One region of the Synechococcus sp. OH20 genome, then DNA from elsewhere that is predicted to be linked to it. Evidence: predicted binding sites of a transcription regulator. Region 1 holds the regulator's gene; the other holds the start of a gene.
The links. Region 1 encodes NtcA, which controls nitrogen genes in cyanobacteria. Its sites were predicted from a motif close to GTANCNNNNGNTAC; they were not measured.

Region 1 (15,427 bases):
CGGTACTTGGCGCCAGCAATCAAGGAGCCCATATCTAGAGCAATGACGCGCCGGTTTTTCAACGACTCCGGCACATCTCCCCGGTTGATGCGTTGAGCGAGACCTTCGACAATGGCGGTTTTCCCCACGCCGGGTTCGCCGATGAGCACCGGGTTGTTTTTGGTGCGGCGGGAGAGCACCTGAACGACGCGGCGGATCTCGTCGTCCCGCCCGATCACCGGATCCAGCTTCCCTTCGCGGGCGGCCTTGGTCAAGTCGCGGCCATAGCGCTCCAGGGCCTCGTAGCGGGACTCAGGGTTTTTGTCGGTAACCCGCTGTTTGCCCCGCACTTGTTGGATAACGGGTTTGAGGCGCTCGACGGTCAAACCCAGGGGTGCTAAAACCCGCTTGCCCACCCGCTCGTCGTCCAGGGCTCCCAAAAGCAAGTGCTCTACCGAAATGAAGTCGTCTTCGTATTCTTTGCGAAACTCTTCAGCCCGATCCAGCGTGGTCTCCAGGCCGCGGCCCAGGTAGAGCTGATCCACCCGCGCCAGCTTGGGCTGCTGGTTGATAAAGCTTTCCACCTTGTCCCGCACCAGCCTTGGATCGAGGCCGGCCCGCTGCAAAATGGTCTGGGTGAGACCCCCTTCTTGATCGAGAAGGGAGATGAGCAAATGCTCGGTTTCCAGTTGCTGCTGCTGGTGCCGCCGGGCTACATCCTGGGATTGGACAATGGCGCTCCAGGCTTTCTCGGTAAATTGGTTGGGATTGGTGGGCTGCATAGAAGTTCAGCAGGTTTTTTACTACAGTGTATAGGAAGACAGCAGGGGAAGCGGCCATCTCGGCCCCCGCTTGGGAAAAGGGATCCTGATAATTCAGGTATCGCCCATTTTGGCCGCGCCAGAGTTCGCAACAACCGCCCCCTTTGCCCTCGATCGATGGAGGGATCCCCGCCTTATTCCTCTTCTTCGCAGGGGCGGCCCTCGCCGATCACTGCCAAATCAATTTGCTGGCGGTAGTAATCGACGTTTTTAATCTGCACTTCCACTCGATCCCCCAGACGGAACTGGCGCCGGCTCTTGCGCCCTACCAGGGCCTGCTGGCGGCTGCGGTACTCGTACCAATCGTTTTTCAGGGTGCTGACCCGCACCAACCCTTCCGCCAAGATGGGATCCACCTGCACAAAAAAGCCGTAGTTCTGGACGCCGATGATCAGGCCGGGGAACACCTCCCCCAGATGTTTTTGCATGAACTCAGAGCGCTTCAGGCCCATCAGCTCCCGTTCTGCGTGCTGCCGGATCCGGTGCCCCGCCTGGATTTTGGGCAGTTGCGCCTGGAGAAAGGCCTGCCATTCCTCCTGCAGCTTGGGTGGCAACACCTGCCAGTCGATCTGGCCGTAGCCGCCGGGGCCGTGCAGATCCACCACGGTTTTGGAGCGCGGGCTGCGGCGATCCCGTCCTTTGCTCAAGGCCAGGTGCAAAGCACGCAAATTCAGCAAATCGGCATAGCGGCGTAAAGGGGCCGTAAAGGTGGCGTAGGGTTCTTTAAGGCCCAAGCCAAAATGGCCGAGGGGCTCCTGCAGAGGCTGCAGGCAATACTCGACGGGGGGCAAAGTGGCCAACAACTGGGCCACCAAGGCTGGGCTAGTCCCTGCGGCCAACACATCGGGGGCGGTGATGCGGACACAGATCCGCTGCCAATCGGCCAAGGTCACGGCTTCTGGATCCTGCAAATTCAGATCCAGCTTCATGGCGTTGGCCAGGCGCAAAAAGTTCTGCAGGGCCTCGGCAGTGGGGGCGGACTGCACGCGGGCCAAGGAAGGGATCCCCAATTGGCGCAAATGGTGGCCCAAGGTTTGGTTGGCCAGCAGCAGCACCTCGGTCATCAGAGCGTGGGCGCCGAGGCGATCGCTGATCAAAAGGGGGCCGTAGCCGCTCTCGTCAGCGGAGTGGGGGGTGAGCAAATCCAACAGGGGCAGGTCAAAGCCGCCCGCTTGGTGACGTTTGACCCGCAGGATTTGGCTGAGGCGGAGCAGGTTTTGCAGCAGGGCCATCAATTCTGGCACCTCCTCCTCAGGGCCCAGATCCGCAGCGGTGGCCAAGAGGGCCTGCACCTGGCCATAGGAGAGGTGAGCCCGCGACTGCACCAGGCTGGGATGGATCTCGAAGCTTTGTACCACCCCCTCTGGGTCGATGGTTAACAGCAACGAATAGGCCAAGCGCTCCTGCTGCGGCAACAGAGCCAGGCGGCTGTGCACTTCCGGCGGAAAAAGAGGCAACACCCTCGTGTCGAGGTAAACGGTGGCCGTCCGCTGCTGAGCTTCTTGCTCCAGAGGATGCTCAGGATCCAGCCAGTGGGCCACGTCGGCAATGTGGATCCCCAGCAGCCAGTTGTCCTCTTCCTGCCGCTGCAGGGAGACGGCCACGTTGGGCTCGAGGCCGTGGGGGTGCTGCAGATCCAAGGGTTCTAAAGTGATGCAAAACCAATCGCGCAGATCGCGACGGCTCTTTTGGTCGGAGCGGCTCAGCTTTTTGGGCAGGGCGGCCGCGGCTTCTAGCACCGCCGGGGGAAACTCCTGCGGCAGGTCGTACTTGCAACAAACCAGATCTGCATCGATGGAGGCCTCCGGGCCGTCGCCCAAGATCTTGCGAATCGTGCCCACGGGGGGCAAATCTCCCAGCGGATAGCGCTCCACTTCCACATAGGCCACCCGACCTTCCGCCAGCTCGGCAGGGGATCCCTCCGTCAAGGCCAGCTCGAACAGCAGCCGGTCATCCAAAGGCACCACCCGAAAGTCCTGTTCCGTCTGTTTGAGGCGGCCCACCAGCGTAGGGTTGGCCCGCTCCATGACGGCCACCACCTCTCCCTCCGGGCTGCGGCGGCGATTGCCCTCTTTGGTGATCCGGGCTATCACTTGGTCGCCGTTCCAAGCGCCGCTGAGGTTGCTGCCGTGGATGTACACATCCTCCGCCCCCGGCTCATCCCGGATGGCGAAGCAAAAGCCCTTGCTGGAACAGCGCAAGCGCCCCACCACCAGGGATTCATCCGGCCTACGCCGATAGCGAGGCGGATCCCCTGTGCGTTCGAGAAACCCTGCCCGCACCAGACCATCGAGGGCAATCTCAAGCATTTCCTGCGCTTCTGGATCAGGGGATGGCAAGAGAGCAAGAAGTGTGTCTTTGTCGGTCCATTGTTCCTGAGAGAGAAAATGCTGAAAAATCCGAGAGAAGTCCATTTTGGGTGTCAGGGAAAGGAGGAGGGAAGAAGGGGGGTTAAGACAGGGCAAGACTCAACCCGTTGGCGTTAATCTCGGTGGCCGGTGACGATAAAAGCCACCCGCTGACCGATGTTGGTGCTGTGGTCGGCCAGACGTTCTAGGTAGCGGATCGCCAGCAACATCAACAGGATAGGCTCGATCGATCCCCTGATGTCCGACTGTTGCGCCAACGTATTGTAAAGGTTGGTGTAGTCTTCATCAACGGCGTCGTCTTCCCGCTTCAGTTGTCGGCCCAGCTCGGCATCCAACTCCGTCAGGGCCGCCAGGCTATGGCTGAGCATTTTCTGGCAGCGCTGCATCATCACGCGAATGTGCCTCAGCTCCGGCGGCGGCGGGTAGAAAGCCAAGCGCAAGGCCACTTCGGCCAAGTCTTTGGCGTAGTCGCCAATCCGCTCCAGATCCCGCACCAGTTGCATCAGGGCGCTGATCCAGCGCAGATCTTGTGCCACCGGCGAGCGCAAGGCGATCAAGCTAATACAATCTTTCTCGATTTGACGATAAAAACGGTCAATTTGCTTGTCTTGGGAGATGGCCTGTTCGGCAGCGGCCAAGTTCTGTTCAAACAGGGCCTGCTGGGCCAAGACCACCGATTTTTCCACCAGCGCCCCCATGCGCAGCACGTCCTGCTGAATCCGCTTGATCTGAAGTTGCAGCTCAGCTTGCCCCATGGCTTTTTCCCCATGGATGTAGGTGGGAGGGAGTGGCTGCCACTGTTGGCGGCCCCCGAAGCCAGTCGATTGCACCGGTAGATCTCAATCATGGCAAACTTCTCTCGAATCAAGAGAAAAAACAGGATGGGGATCGAGGGAGCGGCCAATTTGGGAGAGGATGATAAGGAGGGGGTGCAAGCGGGTGGGGTGTTGCGAGGTTGTCTCCGCCTGGAGGCTTGGGGCTATGCTGTCGTTCTGGATTGAGATACTCCGATGACTCGTCCCCCCATTGTCGTGCTGGATGATGATCCCACCGGATCCCAGACCGTGCACAGTTGCCTGCTGCTGACCCGCTGGGATGCGGAAACGCTCAAGCTGGGCCTGCAGGATGGCTCGCCAATTCGCTTCATTCTCACCAACACGCGATCCCTGCCGCCGGCCAAGGCTGCCGAGGTGACACGGTCGGTCTGCCGGGCCCTCAAGCAGGCCATGGGGGAGCTGGGGTGGGAGCGGGCCCTCTTTGTCAGCCGCTCCGACTCGACGCTGCGCGGGCACTACCCCTTGGAAACCGATGTCATGGCGGCGGAGCTGGGGCCTTTTGATGCCCATTTTCTGGTGCCGGCTTTTTTTGAGGGAGGGCGCATCACCCGCGACAGCGTCCACTACCTGCGGGTGGAGGGCCGCTGGGTGCCCGTGCATGAAACGGAGTTTGCCCGCGATGCGGTGTTCGGCTACCACCACAGCTATTTGCCCGACTATGTGCAGGAAAAAACCCAGGGGCGGATCCAGGCTGAGCAGGTGGTGCGATTGACGCTGGAGCAGATCCGCGCCGGCTGTCTGGAGCAGCTTTTGGGTCTAGAGGGGAATGTCTGCTGTGTGGTGGATGGAGAAACCCAAGCGGATCTGGATCGTTTTGCCCAGGATGTTTGGGCGGCTCTGGAGCAGGGGAAGCGCTTTTTGTTTCGCAGCGCCGCCAGCCTCTTGACGGCTCTAGCCCAGTTGCCGCCGCAGCCGGTTCCGCCAGAGCAAATGGGGCAGTTTGTCCGCTCCGACCGGCCAGGGGTGGTGATCGTGGGATCCCATGTGCAAAAGTCCAGCCAGCAGTTGGCCCGCCTGTTGCAGGAGCCAGGGATCCAGGGCATTGAAGTGGAGGTGAAGCGCCTGTTGGAACCGGGGCGGGAAGCGGAGCTGCTGCCGGCCATCTTGAGCCAAGTCCAGCGCGCCTACGAGCAGGGCCTGACGCCGGTGGTCTACACCAGCCGAGAAGAAGTGAGGTTCGACGGTGCCACCCCAGAGGCACGCCTGGCCTTTGGGCAGAGGGTTTCTCGTTTGTTGATGGCCATTGTGCAGGGGCTGCCGGAGGGGATTGGCTACCTGGTCAGCAAGGGCGGCATCACCTCCAACGACACCCTCAGCCTCGGCCTCAACCTGCCGGCAGTGCGGCTGCTGGGGCAGATCTACCCAGGGGTCTCCATGGTGCTCACGCCGGCGGATCACCCCCGCTTTCCCAACTTGCCGGTGGTGCTGTTTCCGGGCAACGTGGGCGAGGTGGATACGCTGGCTTTGATCCACCGTCGCCTCCACAGCCGCGGGCTGGTCTAGCCTAGAGGGAACGCTTCTGTCGGTTCTTCCCGCCATGGCTGAACTCATCTCTTCGCCTGAAGCTCTGCCCGCCTCGGAGGCCTGGTGGGGATCCCTGCGCCAGGGGCAGACGGCGTTGCCCGCGGCGGTGGTGCACCGCTGTTCTGAGCGCCTGGGCAGCCGGGATGCCGATGTGGTGATTGCCGGCGGCACCCTGGGGATCCTCTTGGGAGCGGCTTTGGCCCAGCGGGGCTGGCGGGTGATCCTCATCGAGCGGGGGAGCCTGCGGGGGCGGGAGCAGGAGTGGAACACCTCCCGGCAGGAGCTGCAGGTGTTGTTAGAGCTGGAGTTGCTCACCTCGACAGAGTGGGAGGCGGTGCAGGTGACCCACTACCCCAGGGGGCGCATTGGCTTTGGGGAGGGCCCCACCTGGTGGGTGGAAGGGGTGCTGAACGTGGGCGTGGATCCGGTCAGCTTGCTGGAGTTCCTCAAGCAGCATTTTCTGGCCTGGGGGGGCCAGGTGCGGGAGCAAACCGGGTTTCTGGGCGCCACGGTCCACCCCGATGGGATCCGCATCCAAACCACCACCGGCCAGCTCAGCGCCCAACTGCTGCTGGATGCCATGGGGCACCGCTCCCCCATCTTGGCCCAGGCCCGTCAAGGGCAGCCGCCGGACAGCGTCTGTCTGGTGGTGGGATCCTGCGCCCAGGGGCTGCCGGAGCAACCCACTGGGGATCTGTTCTACAGCTTTACCCCCGCCCAGGAGGGCTACCAGCCCTTTTGGGAGGCCTTCCCCGCCCGCGATGGCCGCACCACCTATCTCTTTACCTACTGCGACCGGGATCCCCGCCGACCCAGTCTGGAGAGGCTTTGGCAGGACTACTGCCGGCTGCTCCCTGCCTACCAGGGGGCCGAGTTGGCCCAGATCCGCTGGCTGCGCAAGCTGTGTGGTGTTTTCCCCGCCTACCGCCGCAGCCCGCTGCAACTGCCCTGGGATCGCCTCTTGGCGGTTGGCGACAGCAGCGGCAGCCAGTCGCCTTTGAGCTTTGGCGGCTTTGGGGCGATGTTGCGCCATCTGGATCGCCTGCAGCAGGGGATCCACGAGGCGCTGGTGCAGCGGCAGTTGGAGCAGGCGGCCCTGGCCCTGCTGCAGCCCTACCAGCCTAATTTGGCGGTAACCTGGCTTTTTCAGAAGGCGATGATCCCTCCTTTGGGAGAGAAAAACTGGGATCCCAACAGCATTAACCGCCTGTTGAGCAGAGTGTTTGAGGCCATGGTTGCCGCCGGCCCCCAGGTGGTGCAGCCCTTTTTGCAGGATGTGGTGCAGTTTGGCGGCTTGGCCCAGGCGCTGTGGGGGGTGATGAGGCAAGATCCAGCCCTGGTGGCCGCGCTTTTGCCCCGGTTGGGGTTGCCGGAGCTGGTGGCCTGGGCGGGCCACTTTGGCGCCCTCGGCCTCTACGAGCTCTTGCAAAGGCTAGCCGACCGCCTGGAAGCAGCCCCGCAAGACTACTTCTGGCAGCGGCGGCGCGAGGCCTGGCGCTACGGCTGCGGTCGGGATCACTGGCCGTACACCACTACTCCATAGGGCGGCACCTCAACGGGATCCCCTTGGTTTTTTGCCGAGGATCCCTGGTCGCCGCTATCTAGAAGCTTCTCCCACTGGCCGTTGGGCCATTGGGCGTAGGTGGCTGCTTGGTCGGAGCTGAAGTTAAACAGGGCCAGAACGGCTTGGGATCCCTGCTGGCGGTGCAGCGCCAGGCCGGTTGGAGCAAACAGCTCCACCCCCACCGAACTCCGTTCCAGGTTTTGCAGCGGCGGCAGGGTCTTGCGCAGGTGAATGAGGGTTTGGTACCACCGCCGCAAGACCTGGTGGTGGCCAGCAGTGCCCAGCTCCCAGTTGAGCTTGGAGCGCAAGAAGGTCTCCTCTGCCTGGGGATCCGGCACCTCCCCTTGCCAGGCAAAGGCGCTGAACTCGCGGCGCCGTCCCTGGCGCACCGCTTCCACCAGGTCGGGATCCCCGTGGCTAATGAAGTAGAGAAACGGGGCCACCTCCCCATACTCTTCCCCCATAAACAGCAGCGGCAGCATGGGAGCCAGCAGCAGGACGGCGGCGGCCAACTTCAGGCCCTCTAGGGAAGTGAGCTGGCTGAGGCGCTCTCCCAGCCGGCGGTTGCCCACTTGGTCGTGGTTTTGGATGCAGATTACAAACTGGGAGCCCGGCCTGGCGAGAGCGGAATTGCCGTGGCGGCGGGCCCGGTAGCGGGAGTACTGCCCAGAATAGACGTAGCTCTCGCGGTAGGACTTGGCCAGGTGCTCCAATTGGCCGAAGTCTTGGTAGTAGCCTGTCTTTTCCCCGGTAAGCAGGGTGTGAACTGAGTGATGGAAGTCGTCGCACCACTGGGCATCTAGGCCGTAGCCCCCTTGCTCGCGGGGGGTGATGAGGCGGACGTCGTTGAGGTCGCTTTCGGCTACCAGAACCCTGGGCCAGCCTGTGCGCGCCTCCAGGGCCTCCACCCGCTCTGCCAATTCCTGCAAAAAAGGGTGGGCGCTGAAGTCGTAGATGGCATGCACCGCGTCCAGCCGCAGGCCGTCCAGGTGAAACTCCTCTAGCCAGTATTCGGCATTTTGCAGGAAAAACTCCCGCACGCCGTCGGAATAGCGGTCGTCGAAGTTGAGGGCCTCCCCCCAAGGGGTGCAGTACTTGTCGGTAAAGTAGGGGCCAAAGTTCCGCAGGTAGTTCCCCTCCGGCCCCAGGTGGTTGTAGACCACGTCCAAAATGACAGCCAGGCCCTGCTGGTGGCAGGCATTGACCAGCGCCTTCAGGCCCGCTGCTCCTCCATAGCTGACCTGCACGGCATAGGGATAGACGCCGTCATAGCCCCAGTTGCGCTCCCCCGGAAACTGGGCCACCGGCATGAGCTCCAGCACGTTGACCCCCAGCTCCACCAGTTGCGGCAGGCGGGGGATCAGGGCGGCAAAGGTGCCCTCCGGGGTAAAGGTGCCTACATGCAGCTCGTAGAGGATCCACTGGGAGAGCGGGATCCCCTTCCAGGCTTCATCCTGCCAGTCGAAGTGAGGATCCACCACCCGCGAAGGGCCATGGACGCCGCGGGGCTGACAGCGGGAAGCGGGATCCGGCCGCTCCACCACCCCCGCTGAGGTGTGCAGGCGGTAGAGGTAGTCCACTGGCCCCGGTGGGATCCCCTCCACTTCACCCTGCCAGTAGCCTTGCCCATCCTGGGCCAGAGGGATGACCTGTTGGACGGGGCTGATGACTTTTAGCTCCACGTGTTCGACCAAGGGCGCCCACACCGAGAAGCGGTAGTGGCCCTGGCCGCAGGGATAGGCGCCAATCCGTCTAACTGGAGGGGAAAGCACGGAACCCATTCTATAACTTGGCTTCTACTATAGCGGGGCTTGCCCCCCTAGGCCTGCCAGGTCAAGGTCTTGGGCTTCTCTGCCATAGTGGAATTAACCCTTTGCTGCTCCGTCCCTATGTTTAACTACCCGCCCAGCCATCCGGATCCCACCGTTGTCGATGTCTACCATGGGCAGCCGGTGCCGGATCCCTATCGCTGGCTGGAGGATCTGGATTCTGAGCAGACGCGAGCCTGGATCGAGGCGCAAAACCGGCTAACTTTTGACTATCTGCAGCGGATCCCGGCGCGGCAGCGGCTCCTGGAGCGCCTGACCCAACTTTGGAACTACGAAAAATACAGCCAGCCCTTCAAAGAGGGCGGCCGCTACTTCTACTTCAAAAACGACGGCCTGCAAAACCAGAGTGTTCTCTATACGCAAGAAAGCCTGGAGGGCGAAGCCCGGGTTTTGCTGGATCCCAACACGTTTTCGGAAGACGGCACTGTAGCCCTCTCAGGCATTGCCATCAGCCGCGACGGGCGCTACCTGGCCTATGGCCTCTCCCGCTCCGGCTCCGACTGGCAGGAGTGGAAGGTGCGGGACATCGAAACCGGAGAAGACCTGCCGGATCACCTGCGCTGGATTAAGTTCTCTGGGGCCAGCTGGACACGGGATGGGCAGGGATTTTTCTACAGCCGCTACGACGAGCCACCCCCCGGCAGCGAGTACGAAAGCGCCAACTACTTCCAAAAGCTCTACTACCACCGCCTCGGCACCCCCCAGTCAGAAGATGTCTTGATCTATCACCGCCCCGACCAAAAAGAGTGGGGCTTTGCTGGCGGGGTTACCGAAGATGGCAACTACCTGATCATCTCCGTCTGGCGGGGCACGGATCCCAAAAACCTCCTCTTCTACAAAGACCTACGGGATCCCAACTCGCCGGTGGTGGAGCTCATTTGCGAGTTCCAGGCCGAGTACAGCTTTGTCGGCAACGACGGCTCCCGCTTTTGGCTGCTGACGGACTTCCAGGCTCCGCGGCGGCGACTGGTGGCCCTTGACCTGGACAGCCCAGGGCAACTGCAAGAGGTGATCCCTGAGGCTGAGGAGACCCTGCAAGGGGTTAGCCTCATCCACAATCAATTTGTTGCCTTCTACCTCAAAGACGCCCACACCCAGATCAAGACCTTTGCTTTAGACGGCACCTACCAGGGGGAGATCCCTCTGCCGGGGCTGGGATCCGCCAGCGGCTTTGGCGGCAAGCGCTACGACACCGAAACCTTCTACACCTTCACCAGCTTCACCACCCCGCCCACCATCTACCGCTACGACTTCACCACCGGCAGCAGCACCCTCTTTCGCCAACCGCAGGTGGATTTCGATCCCCAGGCCTATGAGGTGCAGCAGGTGTTCTACGCCAGCAAAGACGGCACCCGCATTCCCATGTTCCTTGTCCACCGCCGTGGCCTAGCGCGGACAGGGGATCACCCCACCCTGCTGTACGGCTATGGCGGCTTCGGCATCTCTCTGACCCCCAGCTTCTCGGTGGGCCTGGTGGCCTGGCTGGAGATGGGGGGAGTTTACGCCCAGCCCAATTTGCGTGGCGGCGGCGAATATGGGGAAGCCTGGCACCAGGCGGGCACCAAGCTCAACAAGCAAAAGGTCTTCGACGACTTCATCGCCGCGGCTGAGTGGCTGATGGCCCATGGCTACACCAACCCCTCGAAGCTGGCCATCGCCGGCGGCAGCAACGGCGGCCTCTTGGTGGGGGCCTGCCTGACCCAAAGGCCGGAGCTGTTTGCCGCGGCCCTGCCCGCTGTGGGGGTGTTCGACATGCTGCGCTTTCATAAGTTCACCATCGGCTGGGCCTGGGTCTCGGAGTACGGATCCCCGGACAACCCCGAGGAATTCAAGGCCCTCTACGCCTATTCCCCCCTGCACAACCTCAAGCCCGGCACCGCCTATCCCGCCACCCTGATCACCACAGCAGATCACGACGACCGGGTGGTGCCGGCCCACAGCTTCAAGTTTGCTGCTGCCCTGCAGGCGGCACAGGGGGGATCCCAGCCCATCCTCATTCGCATCGACACCAAAGCCGGCCACGGGGCCGGCAAGCCCACCACCAAGCTCATTGAAGAGACCGCCGACCGCTGGGCCTTTTTGGTGCAGGTGCTGGGGAGGGATGGAACGGGAGTTAGCGAGCTTTAGGGCCCAGGCCCACCCGGCCGGCATAGACTGCCGCTTCCCCCAGCTCGTCTTCGATGCGCAACAGTTGGTTGTATTTGGCAATGCGCTCGCTGCGGCAGAGGGATCCGGTTTTGATCTGGCCGGCGCGGGTGGCCACCGCCAGGTCGGCGATGGTGGTGTCTTCTGTCTCACCGGAGCGGTGGCTGATCACAGAGCGAAAACCTGCCTGGCTAGCCAGGTGCATGGCCGAGACCGTCTCCGTCAGCGTGCCAATCTGGTTGAGCTTGATCAAGATGGCATTGGCGGCGCCGCTGTCGATGCCTTTCTGCAGCCGGGCTGGGTTGGTGACGAACAGGTCGTCCCCTACCAGTTGCACCCGCGATCCCAGTTGAGTGGTGAGGGCCTGCCAGCCGGCCCAGTCTTCCTCCGCCAGTCCATCTTCAATGGAAAGGATGGGATAGTTGGCCAGCAGTTGCTCGTAGTAATTGACCATTTGCTCGGCGCTACGGGCTTGGCCCTCGAAGTGGTACTGCCCATCCTGCAGCAGCTCGTTGGCGGCCACGTCCAGGGCCAAGGCGATATCTTCCCCCGGCCTGTAGCCTGCCTGTTCGATGGCCGTCAGCAACAGATCCAAAGCTGCCGCATTGGAGGGGAGATCGGGGGCAAATCCGCCTTCGTCCCCCACCCCGGTGGACAGCCCCTTCTGCTGTAGCACCGTCTTCAGCACCGCAAACACCTCGGCCCCGTAGCGCAGCGCCTCGCGAAAGCTGGCCGCACCAATGGGCACCAGCATAAACTCCTGGATGTCCACGTTGTTGTCGGCGTGGGCACCGCCGTTGAGCACGTTCATCAACGGCACCGGCAGCAAGTTGGCAAAAGGCCCGCCCAGATATTTGTAAAGAGGCAGGCTCACCGCTTCCGCCGCCGCTTTGGCCGTCGCCAGAGAAACTGCCAAAATGGCGTTGGCCCCCAGGCGGGACTTGTTGGGGGTGCCGTCCAGGTCGATCAGCAACTGGTCGATGCGGGCTTGGTTGAGGGCATCTTCTCCCCGCAGCTCCGACTGGATGGGGCCAAGAATGTTTTCCACCGCCCTCAGCACGCCCTTACCTCCATAGCGCTTGGGATCCCCGTCCCGCAGCTCGTGGGCCTCAAAGGTACCGGTCGAAGCGCCGCTGGGCACCTGCGCCAAGCCCGTTGCTCCGTTGGCCAGGCCCACCAGGGCTTCTAGGGTGGGGCGTCCTCGCGAGTCGAGGATCTCATGGGCGGTAATCCACTCGATGGCCGTTTCCACAGTTACACCTCAGCAATTGGCTAGACAGCTCTGGCCAAAGCCAGATCCCCCCACAGGCTAATAGATCCTTGACCGGGATCCCGTCAGCTTCCAGAAAACTTTAAGAGAGAGAACCCAAAGATTCTGCGGAGCTGCAGGGGTGAATTGAGCATTGGCTGGTTTGGGGGGCAGAGTTTAGGCCCCATCCCCTCTAGACAAAGCGGTGGCTCAGCCGCATCGGGTCGTGTACAGTGATCTTCTTCTTGTAAATGGAAATGTACTTCTTCTTGCGCAGCTCTCCCAACAGACGGGTGATGGTGACGCGGGTCGAGCCAATGGCTTCGGCAATGGCCTGGTGAGACAGCTTGAGATCAATGGTGACCCCATCCGGGCCAGGCACCCCGAAATCGCGGCAGAGGATCAGCAAAAAGCTAACCAGACGGGATCCCATATCGCGGTGAGCCAGCGTCTCGATCATCATCTCCGTTTGCAAAATGCGGGAAGACAAGCTCTTGAGCAGCAACATGGCCAGTTCGGCGTTCTCCCGCAGGGATTTTTCCACCTGCTCAATCGGCAGAGAGAGCAACTCAGCAGGCGTAAAGGCCACCGCGTGATAGAAGCGGTCGGAGCGCTGCCCTGTGATGAAGGAGAGCACCCCGAAGATGCTGTTTTCCCGTAGAAGAGCAACGGTAATTTCTTCCCCCATTTCGTAGACCCGCGAGAGCTTGACAGCTCCTTTCACCAAAAAGTAAACCCGCTCCGCCGGATCCCCAGGGAAAAAGATGGTCTTACCACGTTCAAACGTTTCGATAACCGGAGGATGGTGAGGGCCTCCCAGTTGCTTGAAGGCTGTGATCAGAGATTTTTCTGCGACGGCCACCACCATACTCATCAACCTTTTGAGGTCAGTTTATACCTAAGATCAATCCATGTAAGATCAATTTAGAAGCATTGGGCCGAGTTGCAACCCTATCGACTCCAGAATCGGCAACAATAGCCGGGTTTACCCTAAGGTAGAAGGTTCTGCCTAGGCATCTTTGTAGCATGGGCTACGTTTTTAGGTCTCGTTTCTGTTCCACAAAGGGATCCCAAGCCAAGGGTAGGATAAGGGCTATTGTCACTGGGGCCTTGCCAGCTCTGGGTGGTAGGAAGCAAGTGGTGGACTGGAAAATCCTATGGGGATCCCGGAGGCTGTTGTTGCTGCACCTTCTCAACTGAGCCGCCAGCATTTCACAGTGCGGATGCCGGAGCCGGCCAAGCATCTGCTGGAGGTGGAACTACAGATCCAAGAGGTGGATCCAGAAGTGCCTCTGCGACTGCGGCTGCCGGTGTGGACGCCGGGATCCTACCTGGTGCGGGAATATGCCCGCCATGTGCAAGAGTTTCAGGCGGCAACGGAGCAAGGGATCCCTTTGGCCTGGCGGAAGGTAGATAAGAACACTTGGGAGATCGAGCCGCCGGGCTGTTCGGCTGTGAAGGTTCGCTATCGGGTCTATGCCTACGAGCTGACGGTGCGCACCAACCATTTGGATCTCACCCACGCCTACTTCAACGGGGCGGCGCTCTTTTTCTATGTGCCCGGTCGCGAGCGGGAACCCTACACCTTGACGGTGATCCCTCCCAAGCCAGATTGGCGCATCGCCACCAGTTTGCGGCCTTTGAGGTCTTCTTCTGAGGATCCTGCTTCCGGCCAGTCTTTTGTGGCGGCAGACTACGACGAGCTGGTGGATAGCCCGGTGGAGGTGGGGCTGCACCAGTTGCGGTCGTTTGCAGTGGAAGGGATCCCCCACTACTTGGTGGTCTGGGGAGCGGGCACTCTGGATTTGGAGCAAGCGGTGACCGATGCCGAGAAAATTGTCCGGGCCACTGCGGCGTTTTTCGGCGGGCTGCCCTACGACCGCTACTGGTTTATTGTGCATTTGTCGGCAGGGGGATTTGGCGGCCTAGAGCACAAGTACAGCACCACCCTCAACTATTCTGGCCTGGAGCTGCGTCGGCCCCAGTCCTACCGCCGCTTTTTGGCGCTGCTGGCCCACGAGCTTTTCCATGCTTGGAACGTCAAGCGGCTGCGCCCTCTGGCTTTGGAGAAAATTGACTACAACCAAGAAAACTATGTGGACTGCCTCTGGTTTTGCGAGGGGGCGACCAGCTACTACGAAAATGTCATCTTGCTGCGGGCAGGGATCCTCACTGCCAAAGATTTTTTGCAGATCCTGGCCGAGCAAATTGGCCGGCTGCAGCGTACTCCGGGTCGGGCCGTGCAATCGCTGCGGGAATCCAGTTTCGACACCTGGATCAAACTCTACCGTCCCCACGAAAATAGCCTCAACAGCCAGGTTTCCTATTACCTCAAGGGCGCTTTGGTCTGCTGGCTGCTGGATCTGCACATTCGCCACCTTTCGGGGGGCCAGGGATCCCTGGACACGGCCATGCAGGATTTGTGGCAGCGCTTTGGCCGGTTTGAGAAAGGCTACACCCACCAAGACTTGCGGGAAGCCTTTGAGCGGGCAGCCGGCGCCGATCTTGGCCGCTTTTTCGCCGCCTATGTGGAAGGTACGGAAGAGCTGGACTACAACGCTCACCTCCACCCTTTTGGCCTCACCCTCAAGGCCCACTTCAGCCGCCCTGACCCTTCCCCCTATCTGGGCCTGAACTTCAACGGCGAAGGCAACCGCATCAGCACAGTGGAGATGGGATCCCCGGCCCAAAAAGCAGGCATCTGGGCCGGCGACGAGCTGGTGGCCTTGGATGGCTTCCGGGTAAGCGCTGCCAATTTGTCAGAACGCTTGGCGGCCTACCAGCCCCACCAGGTCGTCTGCCTGAGCGTCTTTCAAGGCGATCAGTTGAAACACTTCTGGATCCCCTTGGATCCACCCCGCCCGGATGTTTACACCCTCGAAGCGTTGCCGCAACTCACTCCCACCCAGAAAGCGCTCCAGCAGGGCTGGCTGGGATCCCTGCTCGGCTCTTCGGGACAAGATACGCCTCTTCTTGAAAATTCGCTCACCTCGCCTGAGAATCTTGAAACAAGCGAGTAACCTAGTTAACTTAAACGAGAAGTAACAACAGGGGTCAGGAGCGAATCTAATGGACTTCGTTTTGGTTTTATTAATTGGGGTGGCTGTTGGT
Region 2 (15,427 bases), on a different contig from region 1:
AACCATGAATGCTCAGCAACGTGGCCAAATCATCGCTTCGGAGTGGATGATCGACAGCCAAAACCCAGTACACTCCATTTCTCGGCTCAAGCGTCGGGCGACCTATTCGGATGTAACCCTCTGGTGGTTGGTGGTGCAGCTAAACCTGATGGAACAGAACTCCATTCGTACCGATCACCGCTAGGATTGGCAGCCCAAGAACAATCAACCATCGGAAAATCCCAGCCCAGGAGCATCCCCAATCCTAAATCCAACCTTAAAACTTAAAAGAAGCTTAAAAAACAAAAAGAAGAGCTGAAGGTTGAGTCGAGTTGCTCCTCGAACACCAGCTCTTCTGGGCTAATTGAGGGATAGAGAACAACCGAGGTCTTGACCCCGTTTCAATCTTCCAGGGTCAGAGCCGCCACCTGGGCCGGTTGCACCGGCAAGAAAGGCCGCTGCACAATTTCAGTTGCCAACACACTGCGCAACTGAGCAGCTACCGCCACCGTCGTAACATCGTAGGTTTGGGTAGCCAGCCGCGGGTAGAGGCCAATGCCGAGAATCGGCAACAGCAGACAGAGAGCCACCGCCATTTCTCGCGGGCGCAGATCCCCCAGGTAGTCTTCCAACACCAAGCCGGGATCCTGAGCCCCGTAAAACACCTGCCGCAGCATAGAGAGCAAGTAAATGGGCGTCAGAATAATGCCCACTGCCGCCAGCAGAGCAATTCCTGCCTTGAAGGTCGGCGCATAGGCATCGCTGGTGATCAAGCCCAAGAACACCGTCAGCTCACCCACAAATCCGCTCATCCCGGGTAGCGCCAACGAGGCCAGGGATCCTGCTGTAAATAGGGCAAAAGCCTTTGGCATTTGCTTGGCCAACCCGCCCAACTTGTCGAGGGCAAGGGTATGGGTGCGCTCGTAGGTGATCCCTGTCAGGAAGAACAAAACTGCAGCGATCAGACCGTGGGAGATCATTTGCAAGAGGGCGCCGTTGATGCCCAACTCCGTGAAGGCAGAGATCCCGATCAACACAAAGCCCATATGGGCAATGGACGAATAGGCCAAGCGCCGCTTGAGGTGGTTTTGCCCAAAGGCGGCCAGCGCCCCGTAGATGATGTTCACCGTGCCCAACACCGCCAGCACCGGGGCAAAGTACACATGGGCCTCCGACAAGATGCCCACGTTCAGGCGGATGAGGCCGTAGCCCCCCATCTTGAGCAGCACCCCGGCCAGGATCATGGAAATGGGCGCCGAGGCTTCGCTATGAGCATCCGGCAGCCAGGTGTGAACTGGAAAAATCGGCAGCTTCACCCCAAAGGCAATCAGGAAAGCCGCATACACCAAGATCTGCAGTGCCAGCGGGTAGGATTTTGCGCTCAGCTCCGCCATCTCCAAGCTAAAGCCCTCGCCGTAGAAGGCCATCGCCAGGGATCCCACCAGAATAAAAATAGAGGCGGCAGCGGTGTAGAGGATGAACTTGGTGGCGGCGTACTGGCGCTGCGGCCCACCCCAAATGGCAATCAGCAGATAGACCGGCACCAGCTCGATCTCCCACATCAAGAAGAACAGGAGCAGATCCTGCGCCAGGAACACGCCCACCTGGGCGCCGTACATCAGCAGCAGCAGGAAGAAAAACAAACGCGGCTTGTGGGTGAGATTCCAAGCCGCCCCGATCGACAGGGTCGTAATCAAGCCCGAGAGCAACACCAGCGGAAAGGACAGGCCATCCACCGCCAGCGACCAGTGAAACCCGATCTGGGGCACCCAGGCGTAGCGCTCCGCCAGTTGCAGCGAAAAATCCTGCAGGTCGTAGTGCCGCGCAAAGACATAGACCATCAGACCCAAATCAAAAGCCCCCACAGCGAGGGCATACCAACGCGCCCAACGGCTCTGAGGGATCAAAGGGATCCCAAAGGCTGCCAGCAGCGGCAAGAGCACCAGGGCCGACAGCCAAGGAAACTCAAGAGGATTGCTCATGACCAGGAATAAATACTCATGCTCAATACCTCAATGATATGAAGCTATGTAAACAAATGGGAAGTGATATTTACAAAAAAGGCTGCTCTATTGCGCAGATCTCTGGAAGGGTTTCCCGATGTTAAGCATTGAGGATCCTCGAGGGTTGCTGGGCTCAGGTGGGTCGCTGATGCCTTCACACCCTTTTCGGGGTCGGCAGGATCCCTCAGCTCAAAAGAGCCAGCCCTGCCTGTAATCCGTCGGAACAGGCTGGAAACAGATCGGCGGCCTTTTGTAGCTGGGGTTTGCCCTGGATCTATTCGTCTTCGGCAAACACAAAGCGATGTAGCTCGTCCAGGGTGGGCTCTGGGCTTTCGAGGGCAAAGGTTACCGCATCTTCAATCGCAGCGCCAACCTCGGCGTGGATGGCCTGAAAGTCTGCCTCGGTCATCAAGTTGTGTTCCAATGCGTAGCGTTCCAGTCGTTGGATGGGATCCCGCTGCCGCCAGAACTCTTTTTCTTCCGGGCTGCGCAGCTCGTCAGGATCGGCGAGGGAATGGCCCCGGAAACGATAGGTGATGCACTCCAGCAGGGTGGGGCCTTCGCCGGCGCGGGCCCGGGCAATAGCTTGTTGGGCAGCCTCTCGCACCGCCAGCACGTCCATGCCGTCCACTTGGTAGCCGGGCATGCCAAAAGCAGGGCCCTTGAGGTAGATGTCGGTTACTGAAGTGGCCCGTTTGTGGGCCATGCCGATAGCCCAGAAGTTGTTTTCCACCACATAGAGGATGGGCAACTTCCAGAGGGCGGCCATGTTGAGACACTCGTAGAACTGGCCGTTGTTGCAGGCTCCATCCCCAAAGAAGCAGGCTGTCACCTGGTCGGTGCCGCGGTACTTGGCCGAAAAGGCCGCCCCTGTGGCCACCGGGATCCCCTCGGCCACAAAGGCATAGCCGCCCAAAAAGTTGTGCTCCGCCGAGAACAGGTGCATCGAGCCGCCGCGGCCCTTGCTGCAGCCGGTGGCCTTGCCGAACAGCTCCGCCATCACCGCCCGCGGGGGGATCCCGGCGCTGAGGGCATGCACGTGATCCCGGTAGGTGCTGCACACGTAGTCGGTGGGCTTGAGCGCCTTGATCACCCCCGTGGAAACAGCCTCTTGGCCGTTGTACAGGTGCACAAAGCCGAACATCTTGCCCTTGTAGTACATCTCGGCGCACTTGTCCTCAAACAGGCGGCCCAGCACCATGTCTTCATAGAGAAGGCGAGCCTCTTGGGCAGAAATGCGAGCAGTCGTAGAGCGAGAAGTAAGTTCTTGAACCATGCTGCAGTGCAACGAGTCAGGAATGTCCTAGGCGGTCAGCAGTGAGCTTTGCAGTTTACCTATTATCTCATGCTCAAGGATCGCTTGTTGGGATTTGCCTGCCACCTTGCCCGTAAGTTCCACCCTGTAGGGCCAAGGGCAGTTGTTTGAGATCCAGGAGAGTTAAACTGAAGGGCTAGGGCAAGAGGCGTTTCCATTTTGCAGCAGCCGCATCAAGACTTCGTCGCGCAGACGCGAATCCCGAACACCAAGAGCGCAAGGATGAGGGCTTCTTCTGCCTTCGGATCGGACTTCGACCTGGAGCCGCGGGCAAGAGATATTTGGCCAACCAACGTGACGGGGTGCGCCTATGGGAGCCCGTTGGGTTAGCGGTTTTGCGGCGGTGCTGTTTGCCCTGACGGTCACCCTGCTAGGGGGCTGGTACTTCACGGCGGCCATGGGGCTAATCGTCTTTCTGGCCCAACTGGAGTTCTTTCGCTTGGTGCAGGCCAAGGGCAATGCACCGGCCATGCGCACCACCATGTTTTCCAGCCAGGTGCTGGTGATTTTGCAGCAGGTTAAGCCGGAGTGGACCAGCCCTGCTTTTATCGTGGCCGGTTCTGTGATCTGCTTTTATCTGCTTTTTAAGCCCAAGCTGGCCACCATCGCCGACATTGCCACCTCGATTTTGGGATTGTTTTACTGCGCGCTGTTGCCCAGCTTCTGGATCCGCGTCAGGGCTTTGTCTTTTTCCCAAGGACTTGGCGAAGGGCTGTGGATTACGCTGTTGGCTATTGGCTGTGTCATTGCTGCCGATGTAGCGGCCTACCTCTGTGGGCGGGCCTTTGGGCGCACCAAGCTCTCCCTCCTCAGCCCCAAAAAAACGGTGGAAGGGGCGGTGGCCGGGATCGCAGCCAGCGTGGCCCTGGCCATGGCCGGAGCCTACTATCTGAACTGGCCCTGGCGCTGGTGGAGCGGCAGCGTGCTGGGGTTTTTGATTGGGCTAACGAGCCTGTTGGGCGACCTAACGGAATCGCTGATGAAGCGGGATGCCGGCGTCAAAGACTCCGGGGATCTCATCCCCGGCCACGGCGGCATTTTGGATCGGGGCGATAGCTACGTCTTTACCGGACCTCTAGTGTTTTACTTTATGGAATGCCTGGAATGGCTCAACGCCTATTTCAGCCGATAATTGCGATAATTCCCACCCCAGCCGAGAAGATTCTAGACACAAGTTTGCCTTTAGAAGGTTGGACAATCTGTGCGCAATCCTCGTAGGAATGGTACGACCAAAGCTACCCTTGGAACGGAGAAATCTCTGGTCTTTTGGCTCTTCAGCTATCTCGTTCCCCAACTTTCTCTTGCTGCACTTCTAAGATGACCTGCCTGACATTTTCCAGACAGCAAAACCCCTGGGGGTTGTTGACCTGGCAGCCACAGCGCCTGGCTTTGATGTGGGCGGCAATCTCGGCAAGAATGGCCTGGGGCGTTTTGGATCCCTGCAGCTCTTGCCGGATGCGCCGGCGGGTCCATGCAAAACAGTAGCAGACGGGCACGTCCTCGCCACTTTCTTTTTGAAAGACTGGAACCTTGAGGTCGTCAACCCCAAAGCTTTGACCTTGCTCGGAAAAATAAACAACAGGACAAACGGGATCCCGGCAAAACGCGTAGCTGCTGTCCGCATCCAGTTGTGCCAAAGCTCGAGGGAACAGCAGGCTCTTCAGGGTAATCAGTTGAACCGGGATCCCTTGCTCCCCGCTCTTTGGACACAAGGGCTGCCAAGCATTAGCAGAAAATGGTGCAAGGGGTTCTCTTGTCATGGGTTATCGAGTTGTTGTTGGAAGATAGTGCAAGAGGAACTTTTCTCTTGTTCAGAAAATTTCTGTTGACACTGTTCAATAAGTGTCGATAGCTCCCCTTTGAGTTCCTGCAGATGGGCAATTGACTTATCGATTTGTCTAAGTTTTTCCGTTAGCTTTACGTACACCTGCCAGCAGGGCAGAGCTTGCCCGTTCTCCTGAAGCAAGAGCAGTTCTTTGATCTCGGCCAGGGTAAGTCCCAAAGCCTTGGCGCGGGCAATAAAAGCCAGCCGCTCCAGCTCAGGCTCCCCGTAGAGGCGATAGCCCCCCTCCGTCCTGCGCGGTTTGGGAATGAGCCCCAGGCGCTCGTAGAAGTAGAGGGTTTGGGGACTGATGCCCAACTTCTCGGCTACCTGACCCACCCGCAGCAGTTCAGACACGCCCGGTTCTATACCCTCTCTCCAGCAGCTCTCCTAGCCTAAACCCTATAGCTAACTACAAGGTCAAGAGGGATCCCCCGCAAGGTCCACTCCGGCAAAGAGAGCCGCAAGAGCCCACTGGCTTGAAGTAAGCCTGCTAACCTATTAGGGTAGTCCTTCGAGAAGCCCTGGCCTAGATTCGGCATGACTGCTGCACCTGCCCTCGCCCACCTGCCCAGCCAGTACAACCCCTTTGCGACCGAGCCGAAGTGGCAGCGCTTTTGGGAGGAAAAGGGGTTTTATGTGGCGGATCCCAAGGCGCCGGGAGAAGCCTTCAGCATGGTGCTGCCCCCGCCCAACGTCACGGGCAGCCTGCACATGGGCCATGCCTTTGCCTTTACCCTGCCGGATGTGGTGGTGCGCTACAAGCGCATGCGCGGCTACAACGTCCTCTGGCTGCCCGGTACGGATCATGCCAGCATTGCCGTGCACACCATCCTGGAAAACCAACTGCGCCAGGAGGGCAAGAGCCGCTTTGACCTGGGCCGCGAGGCTTTTCTGGAGCGGGCCTGGGCCTGGAAGGAGCAATCCCAGGGCACCATCAAAAGCCAACTGCGGCGCCTGGGCCTGTCGCTGGACTGGACGCGGGATCGCTTTACTCTCGATGAGGGGCTGAGCCGGGCAGTTACGGAAGCCTTTGTCCGCCTCTACGAAGCAGGGCTAATTTACCGGGGCGAGTATTTGGTCAACTGGTGTCCGGCCACCCAGTCGGCAGTCTCCGACATCGAGGTGGACAACAAAGAGGTCAAGGGTCACCTCTGGCATTTCCGCTATCCCTTGGCCGCGGATCCCAACCAGTACCTGGTGGTGGCCACCACCCGCCCCGAGACGATGCTGGGGGATACAGCCGTGGCGGTCCACCCGCAAGACGAGCGCTACCGCCATCTCATTGGCCAGTTTGTGCGGCTGCCCATCAAGGATCGCCTTATCCCCATCATCGCCGACGAGTACGTGGATCCCTCCTTTGGCTCCGGCTGTGTCAAAGTTACCCCAGCCCACGATCCCAACGACTTTGAGATGGGCCGTCGCCACCAGTTGCCCTTGATCAACATTCTCAACAAGGACGGCACCCTCAACGAGAACGGGGATCCCTTCACCGGTCTGGATCGCTTTGTCGCCCGCGAGAAGGTGGTGCAGTGGTTTGCCGAGCACGGTCTGCTGGAGAAGGTGGAAGAGTACACCCACAGCGTGCCCTACAGCGACCGCGGGGGTGTGCCCATTGAGCCGCTGCTCTCCATTCAATGGTTTTGCGATGTCTCGGGGATGGGGGCCCGCTGCTTGCAGGAGGAGCGGGAACACCACAACCCCCGCTTTATTCCGGAGCGCTGGACCAAGGTTTACACCGGCTGGCTGGAGAAGCTGCGCCCCTGGTGCATCTCGCGGCAACTGTGGTGGGGGCACCAGATCCCGGCCTGGTATCCGGTCATCGACGGCCAGATCCCTGAGGATCCCCAGGCTTTTGTGGTGGCCCGCAATGCCGAAGAGGCCTGGGCTAAGGCACGGGAGAAGTTTGGCCCCGCCATCGAGCGGCTGGAGCGGGATCCCGATGTGTTGGACACCTGGTTTAGCTCCGCTCTGTGGCCTTTTTCCACGCTGGGCTGGCCGGAAGAGACAGAGGACTTCAAGCGCTACTACCCCAATTCCCTCATGTCCACGGGCTTCGACATCATCTTTTTCTGGGTGGCCCGCATGGCCATGATGGGAGTGCAGTTTACCGGCCAGATCCCCTTCAAGGATGTCTACATCAACGGCCTGGTGCGGGACGAGCAGGGGGCGAAAATGTCCAAGTCCAAGGGCAACGGCATCGATCCCATCGAGCTTTTGGACAAATACGGCACCGACGCCCTGCGCTACGCTCTGGTTAAAGAAGTGGTGGGGGCAGGGCAGGATATCCGCCTGGCCTACGACCGCAAGACCGGCGAGAGCGCCAGCGTGGAAGCAGCCCGCAACTTCGCCAACAAGATCTGGAACGCCTCCCGCTTTGTGCTCCTGAACCTGGAGGGGCAGACCCCCGCCCAACTGGGATCCCCGGCTCCGGAGGCGCTGGAGCTGGCCGATCGCTGGATCCTGTCGCGACTGCACTCCGCGGCCACCCAGGTTATCGAAGAGCTGGAAGCCTACGGCCTGGGCGAGGGGGCGCGGCTCTTGTATTCCCTGATTTGGGATGACTTCTGCGACTGGTACATCGAGCTGGCCAAGCCGCGGCTGCGGGGAGAAGACCCAACCTCCAAGCGCACGGCACAGCAGGTGTTGGCCACTGTGCTGGAGACCATCCTCCGGCTGCTGCACCCCTGGATGCCCCACGTCACCGAAGAAGTCTGGCAGCTCCTCACCCAGGCCAACCAAGCCACCTCCATCTCCGTCCAGCCCTATCCCGCCCCTGACCCTAACTGGGTTGACCCTCAACTGGAGCGGGAGTTCGGCCTGGTGATCCAGACCATCAGCAGCTTGCGCAACCTGCGGGCAGAGGCTGGCCTTAAGCCCCATCAAACCATCACGGCTCTGCTGGTTACCGAGGATCCCGACGAGCAGCGGATCCTCACCGCCGCTCAAGCCTACATCCGCGATCTGGCCAAGGCCGAGTCCCTAGAAATTACGGGATCCCTGGCCACGGAGCCCAAGCAGGTGGCGGCTGCCGTAGTGGGCACGGTGCAGGTGCTGGTGCCCTTGGCGGGGCTGGTGGATGTGGAGGCGCTGCGGGCTAAAGTGCAAAAAGATCTGGCCAAGCTGGAAAAAGAGGCTCAAGGGATCCGCGCCCGCCTGGAGAACCCCAGTTTCCTCAGTCGGGCCAACCCGGAAGTGGTGCAGGCTAGCCGCGAGCAACTGGCGGAGCTGGAGGCCCAGATGCAGCTCTTGCAAGCCCGCCTGGAAAAGCTGGGCTAGGGCAACGGGGAGCGCTCTCCTTTGGGGCTCTTGACCTGGGCAGCCGACTTGCGTAGCCTCGAGCTCAATAGCACCGGCTATTTTTGTGCAAGGGGAGTGACCATCCCCCATCTCTGTGTTATGATGAAAATTAATTCGAGATAAATGTCGGTTGTAGCGTTCGGTTCTTCTGGTCTTGACGGGTTTTCACGTTTTGTATTGGCAGACGGCTCTCCGAATATCTCGCCCTTTGTTCCTCTCTCTTTCGGAGATCGTCGATGTCAATTTATGTAGGTAACCTTTCCTTTAAGGTGACGGAAGCGGATTTGACCGCTGTTTTTGCCGAGTACGGTTCCGTGAAGCGGGTGCAGATCCCTACCGACCGTGAGACAGGCCGCATCCGCGGTTTTGGGTTCGTGGAAATGAGCTCTGAAGCCGAAGAGCAGGCTGCCATTGCCGCTCTGGACGGCGCAGAATGGATGGGCCGTGACCTCAAGGTCAACAAGGCTCGTCCGCGAGAAGAACGCCCCACCTCAGGCTTCCGCTCTGGTAACGCCAACGGCGGTGAGCGGCGGCGCAACTTCCAATCTCGCTATTAAAACGCCTGCTGAGGCTTCTCGGTTTGAGTTTGCCCCTCACCCCCGGCCCCTCTCCCAGAGCGTCCCTCACCCCCGGCCCCTCTCCCAGAGGGAGAGGGGGGCTAGGGATTGAGGCGGCGAGCTTTCCCTTGCAATTCGGTAGCGACTTTTAGGCCGGCGGTTTGTCCGGCCAGGGATCCGTCAGGTCGGCGGCCAGGGGATCCCAGTCCCAGCCCCAGTCGCGGGCGATGGCCTGCGTAAGGCCCAACTGGCCAGAGCCCGGGTAGCGGGCCAGGGCTAGCAGGAGATCCACCAGTTGCTCGCCAGTGGGGGTGCAGCCAAAGATGTGCAGTCCATCTCGGATCTGGGATTCCTTGAGCTCGCAGAGGTAGCCATCGAGGCGGCCCCAGTCTTCTTCCTTATCCAGGTTGAACTGCAGGTCGAGGTGCTCTCGGCAGGCAAGCTCCTGGATCTGGGCGCGGATCAGCGGGCAGCGCCCAGGATCCATCTGCTGGGCCTCGTAGTACTCGTCCATCAGCCGCTCCAGTTCCGCCAAGGGCCCGTAGAGCTCGGCACGGGTTAAGGGCGGGGTGAGGTGGTCGAGGATGACAGCCTGAGCCCGCCGCTTGGCCTGGGATCCCTCGCCAGGATCGTTGACGATGAAGGGGTAGAAGTGGGGCAGAGGCCCCAAGGCTATTTCTGGGTAGCAGGTGGCCGAAAGGGCGGATCCCTTGCCAGGCAGCCACTCCAGGTTGCCGTGCTTGCCCACATGCACCACTGCCTGCACGCCAAACACTTGCCGCAGCCACAGGTAAAAGGCCAGGTACTCATGGGGCGGTACCAAATCTGGGGCGTGGTAGTTCAAAGAGGGATCCCGGTCGTAGCCTCGCGGCGGCTGGAGGCCGACAAAAACCTGCTCCAGCTGCAGGCCGACAATGGGGATGTCGTGGGCGGGCGGATCCCCCCACTGCCGCACCAGATCCTCTTGGACAGCGGCAGGCAACTGGGCAAACCACTCCCGGTAGAGGGCAGCCGGCAGCACCTGCCGCGCCGGGCGTAGGGATCCCAGCGGATCATAGGTTTGGCCCTGGGTTAGCCAGCGGATGAGCTCATCTCCGCTCTGGGGCAGTGGACAGGCGCGGTAGCCAGCTTCCGCCAGGGCCTTGAGGATCTCGACGCAGCTTGCCGGTGTATCCAACCCTACCCCATTGGCCAGCCGTCCATCCCGGCTGGGGTAGTTGGCCAAAATCAAGGCTAGACGGCGCTGGTTGGCAGGAGTGCGCCGCAGCTTTACCCAGTTGGCCGCCAGCTCGGCTACAAACGCCACCCGATCCGGCACAGCCTCATAGGCCATGATCTCCGTCTGCAGGCGGGGATCCCACTGTTGAACCGTCTTGAACGAGATGGCGCGGCTGAGGATGCGGCCGTCCACCTCCGGCAACACCACGTTCATGGCCAGATCCCGCGCCCCCAAGCCCCGGGTGGAGTTCTCCCAGCGCTCCCGCGACCCACTGCTCAAGACCACCTGCACAACCGGCACATCCAGCTCCTGCCAGAGACGGACATCGGGCTGCTCGCTCTCCAGGCGGGCCAGGGAAAAGCTGGTGGTGTTCAACAAAAGTTCAATTTGGCCGCCGAAGTGCTCCCGGATGGCCTGCGGCAAGTCCGGCTCCTGCAGGCCATAGGTGTACAGACACAGCGGCTGCAACCCCCGCTCCTGCAGGGCGTTGGCCAGGGCATCTATTGGCTGCGTATTCCCCGCCAAAACATGGGCCCGGTAGAGCAGGATCCCTACCTTGGGGGCGTGGGGATCCCTGAGGGGGAATAGGGGGGGATGGTAGATCCCCAGCCGGGGCAGCACCTGCGGCTCTGGCACGGCGTACTCCTGTCCCAGAAACTCCCTGGCCAAGAATTTCAAGCAAGCCGCCACATTGGCTGCCCCTCCTTCCAGCCAGTACTGCCACACCCGGTCTGCTACTGTCAGGGGCACGGTGGAGTGGCTAACCAAATCCCAATCGGGGCGGTCATCCCCAGGGATCACAATCAGGGTGGCTCCCGCTGCTGCCGCTACCTCTTTGGCCACCTCCAGACCATAGCTCCAGTAGGCCCTTCCCCCCAACAGGCGCAGGAGCACCACCTGAGCTTGCCGCAACACCTTCTCGGCGTAGTCGTCGATGCTGAGAGGCTGTTGCAACTGCAAGAGGTTAGCCGCCCGCACCGCCGGGAAATCAGCCGGCAGCAGGCGCATGGCTGCGCTCAAGGCCGTCAGATCCGTGTCGGCTGCCGACAGGACAACGATGGGCGCAGGATCCTGCTCCAGGAAAATGACCCCACCTTGGGAAGGATCCCATCCCCCCGGCAAAGCAGCTATCCGATGCATAGAGCCAGCGCCAGGCGCCCCGCCATCTCCTTGAGACTACCCAGAAGGATAGCTTGGTAGCCCCGCACTTGCGTGGGGAGCGGAAAAGCTCGTAATTGCCAAGGGTATACTTGCCGAAAAGGCGTACCGTTCCCAGGCCAGCAGCTAATCACGGTGAAAAACCCGACTGGTGCAGGCGTCCGAGACGCGAGAGGACGCCGTCCTGCTGACGCGAGCAGGGCTTTTCCTGAGGGGACTGTCTAGAGGCGTCTTGACAGCGCCTGTTTGAACTACGTGAGAACCCTACGCCTTGAGGCGGTGGGGGTGTCAATCTAACGGCCGTACTTGAGCACAAAGACATCTTTCAGACCAGCATGGGGCTCTCCGGCGAGGGATCCCCAGGTTACACCTACCACCCCGAGGGTGCCCTCTTGGTCTAGCGCCATGGCCTGAATCCAGTCGAAGTCGGCGCTGCCGAACTGGTGGCGCCAGAGCTCGCCGCCGTTGGTATCGTAGAGGCGGACAAAGGCATCGCTGCGACTTGCAGGGATCCCCTGGGTGGATCCTGCCACCCAGACCCTTCCGAGCCTATCCACGGCAATGGCCAGAGGGCGCTCCCCTTTCGCGCTGTCCCATTGGCGGCTCCAGAGCTCGTTGCCGTAGGGATCATACTGCCGCACAAAGACACTGTACCCTTGGAGCAAGGCCTGTCCAGCAGGAGCCTCTTGGGTATAGCCCGCCACCCAAACTTTTCCCTCCTCTCCCACAGCGATGGCAAGAGTGCCGTCGCCCCCTTTGTTGGAAAACTGGCGCAGCCAAACCTGGTTGCCGCTGGGATCATACTGGCCGACAAAGCCGCCAGCCCTTGTGCGGTCGCGGACGAATCCGGTTATCCAGAGATTTCCTGCCCCATCGGCGGCCAGGGCAGTGACCTGGGCCCCTAGCTCGCGGACCCAGAGCGGTTTGCCGTCAGCGTTGTATTGGCGCACAAAGCTCTTGCCTCCGCTATTTCCGGCTACCCAGACATTGCCCTTGCCATCCACGGCAATGGCAGTGACCTGGTCAGGCTCAGCACCGCCCAACTGCTGCGTCCAGAGCTCCCGACCCTGGGGATCGTGCTTACGCAGGAAGATGTCTTTTGCGCCGGCATTGCTGTAGCCAGGGAAAGCGCCGTAGGTCACTCCTGCCACCCAGGTGTTCCCTCTCCTGTCCACTGCCACCGCCACAACTTCGTCTAAAGCAGGGGTGCCCAACTGCCGTGTCCAGAGCTCTCGGCCCCAGGCATTGTACTTGCGCAAGAAACCATCGCCACCCCCTGCCGAGCTTTGGCCCAAAAAGCTTCCCTCCGTTACCCCCGCCACCCAAATATTTCCCTTTCCATCAATTGCGATGGCGCGAGCCTCGTCAGAGGAAGGGGTGCCAAACTGACGCAGCCAAGGGCTGGGACTACAGCCAAAACCTAAACCGAAAAAAGCTAAGACACCCAGAACTGCTCTAGCCAGTGCCTGTCTCCTGCTCATAGGCCCTCTTTTGGGGGCACTGGGCAAAGCATAGCAAGGGCTCTCCCCGGCTATCGCGAGGGATAAGCCCCCGCCTCTTCTCCAGCAGCAGCACAGGATCCCTAGGCAACCTGAGGCATTGCTTCAGAGCTGGCCAGGCGCGGCGAAAACTGCAGCGCTGCCTGCACAAAGGCCTGAAACAGGCGAAAATGCTCAGCCTCTTCAAAGGTGAACTCGGGGTGCCACTGCACGGCAATAGCCCAGGGATGGGTTTCGTGCTCGATGGCCTCGATGAGCTCGTCGGGAGAACAGGCAGCCAAACGCCAGCCCGCCGGCACCCCCCAAACAGCCTGGTGGTGCCAAGAGACTACGGAGATTGCGTCGACGCCGACAATTTGCTGCAGGCGGGTGGAGCGGATGAGGCTGACGCTGTGGCGAACGGGCTTGCGATCGGCGGGGTTGAAATGATCCAGCTCGTCGTACACGTCGGGCACATGGGGGATCAGCTTGCCGCCGCTGACCACGTTCAGCAACTGCATCCCTCGACAAATGCCCAAGACCGGGATCCCTTGCGCCAGCGCGGCTGCCGCCAAGGCCATCTCAAAGCGATCCCGCTCGGCGCTGACGTGACGCACCTGGGGATGTTGGGGATCCTCTCCGTAGGTGCTGGGGCAAAGGTCGCCGCCTCCTGTCAACACCAGCCCATCTACCGCAGCCAGCAGCGCTTGTGGCTCACTTTCGCCTGGGGGAAAAAGAACGGGGATCCCGCCAGCAGCGCGAAGGGCATCCACATAGCGGCCCGGCGCCACAAAATCTCCCTGGCCGTTGCGGCTGGGGGTAGTAACGCCGATGAGGGGCCGATTTACAAAAGAGGGTGTCCGGTTCATTCCTCTACACTACATTGACAACAAAGCTGAGAAAGTACCGCTCGCCACCATAAACCTTGACAACTCTGGCTGACTGGGGGCAACCAGTATACCCCCTGTCCTAACTTCCACCACGATAACCGTAAAAGTAGCCGGAAGCACACTAGGCAAATCCAGAGCCGCCCACAGTAAAACAGGGTAGGGTTCGAGGGATCCCGACGTGCGTTTTGATACTTATGACCCAGGTGAAGGTTTTTACGATGAGCTGTTTGTGGGGCGCGGTCGGCCTCGCCCTGAGGCGATCCCGCTGATTGAGCGCCTGCATTCGCTGGGAGAAGGAGAGCTGCAGCAGCGGCAAGCGGCGGCCCAGGCAGCCCTCTTTCAGATGGGGGTAACCTTCAACGTCTATGGCGACAGCCAGGGCACGGAGCGGATTTTCCCCTTCGACATCATTCCCCGCATCGTCTCAGCCTCTGAGTGGCAGCGGCTGGAGCAGGGCCTGAAGCAGCGCATCCATGCCCTGAACCTGTTTATCGACGACGTCTATCACGACCAGAAGATCCTCAAGGATGGGGTGATCCCTGCTGAGCTGGTCGAGACGGCCAAAGGATTCCTGCGGCCTTGTATTGGGCTCAACCCGCCGGGGAGAATTTGGTGCCACGTCACCGGCACCGACCTGGTGCGGGATCGGGACGGGACTTGGTACGTGCTGGAAGACAACCTGCGCTGCCCCTCGGGCATTTCCTATGTGCTGGAAAACCGGCGGGTGATGAAAAGCACCTTTCCCTCGCTGTTTAACACGATGGGGATCCGCCCGGTGGACGACTACCCCAGCCACTTGTTGGATACCCTCCTCAATCTGACGCCGCCGCACCTGGCCAACCCGACAGTGGTGGTGCTCACCCCCGGCATCTACAACTCCGCCTACTTCGAGCATTCTTTTCTGGCCCAGCAGATGGGGGTGGAGCTGGTGGAAGGACGGGATTTGGTGGTGGCCGATGGCTATTTGCAGATGCGCACCACCAAGGGCCTGCAACGGGTGGATGTAATCTACCGCCGCATCGACGATGACTTCATCGATCCGCTGGTCTTTCGCCCCGATTCCCTCTTGGGGGTACCCGGCCTGTTTGAGGTCTATCGCTCGGGTCGGCTGGCAATTGCCAATGCCTTGGGGACAGGAGTGGCAGACGATAAGGTCATCTACGCCTATGTGCCCCAGATGATCCGCTACTACCTGGGAGAAGAAGCGATTTTGCCCAATGTGCCCACCTACTTGTGTTGGGATCCCAAGGATCAAGCTTATGTGCTGGAGAACCTGGACAAGTTGGTGGTGAAGGCGGCCAATGAGTCGGGCGGCTACGGCATGCTGATGGGACCGCGGGCCACACCGGAGGAGCGGGCCGCTTTTGCCGAGAAAATCCGCGCCCAGCCCCGCAACTACATCGCCCAGCCCGTCGTGTGTCTTTCCCGCGTGCCCACCCTCGTGGATTGGGGAGAGGGGCTGAGGCTGGAGCCCTGCCATGTGGATCTGCGGCCCTACATTCTCTACGGCAAAGAGATCTACGTTCATCCCGGCGGCCTAACCCGCGTGGCCCTCAAAAAGGGATCCCTAGTGGTCAACTCCTCCCAAGGGGGCGGCAGCAAAGATACCTGGGTGCTCTGCGGGGATCCCCGCTGCTGAAGGGTAGGCTTAGGCCGGAGCAGCAGGGCCCGGCCATCTGGCGAAACGACGGGCGTGTTGCAGCGCC

Region 2: the regulator NtcA is predicted to act here: its motif matches at 13,735-13,748, upstream of NW826_RS09850 (circularly permuted type 2 ATP-grasp protein).

Annotation. Positions count from the first base shown of each region.
Region 1 covers NZ_JANSIQ010000036.1:135-15,561, reverse strand. Annotated here, with positions in the region: gene clpB (ATP-dependent chaperone ClpB) at 1-761, opposite strand, end outside; gene NW826_RS07930 (ribonuclease R family protein) at 935-3,109, opposite strand; gene phoU (phosphate signaling complex protein PhoU) at 3,283-3,924, opposite strand; gene NW826_RS07920 (four-carbon acid sugar kinase family protein) at 4,180-5,508, shown strand; gene NW826_RS07915 (FAD-binding oxidoreductase) at 5,543-7,072, shown strand; gene treZ (malto-oligosyltrehalose trehalohydrolase) at 7,045-8,865, opposite strand; gene NW826_RS07905 (prolyl oligopeptidase family serine peptidase) at 8,983-11,049, shown strand; gene eno (phosphopyruvate hydratase) at 11,036-12,319, opposite strand; gene ntcA (global nitrogen regulator NtcA) at 12,510-13,184, opposite strand; gene NW826_RS07890 (M61 family metallopeptidase) at 13,474-15,336, shown strand.
Region 2 covers NZ_JANSIQ010000043.1:40,429-55,855, forward strand. Annotated here, with positions in the region: gene NW826_RS09795 (hypothetical protein) at 5-184, shown strand; gene NW826_RS09800 (NAD(P)H-quinone oxidoreductase subunit 4) at 381-1,961, opposite strand; gene pdhA (pyruvate dehydrogenase (acetyl-transferring) E1 component subunit alpha) at 2,257-3,258, opposite strand; gene NW826_RS09810 (phosphatidate cytidylyltransferase) at 3,608-4,429, shown strand; gene NW826_RS09815 (putative iron-sulfur cluster-binding metallochaperone) at 4,572-5,009, opposite strand; gene NW826_RS09820 (heavy metal-responsive transcriptional regulator) at 5,054-5,476, opposite strand; gene NW826_RS09825 (valine--tRNA ligase) at 5,660-8,398, shown strand; gene NW826_RS09830 (RNA recognition motif domain-containing protein) at 8,656-8,976, shown strand; gene cobN (cobaltochelatase subunit CobN) at 9,125-11,335, opposite strand; gene NW826_RS09840 (SBBP repeat-containing protein) at 11,647-12,834, opposite strand; gene NW826_RS09845 (gamma-glutamyl-gamma-aminobutyrate hydrolase family protein) at 12,936-13,700, opposite strand; gene NW826_RS09850 (circularly permuted type 2 ATP-grasp protein) at 13,900-15,360, shown strand; gene NW826_RS09855 (gamma carbonic anhydrase family protein) at 15,370-15,427, opposite strand, start outside.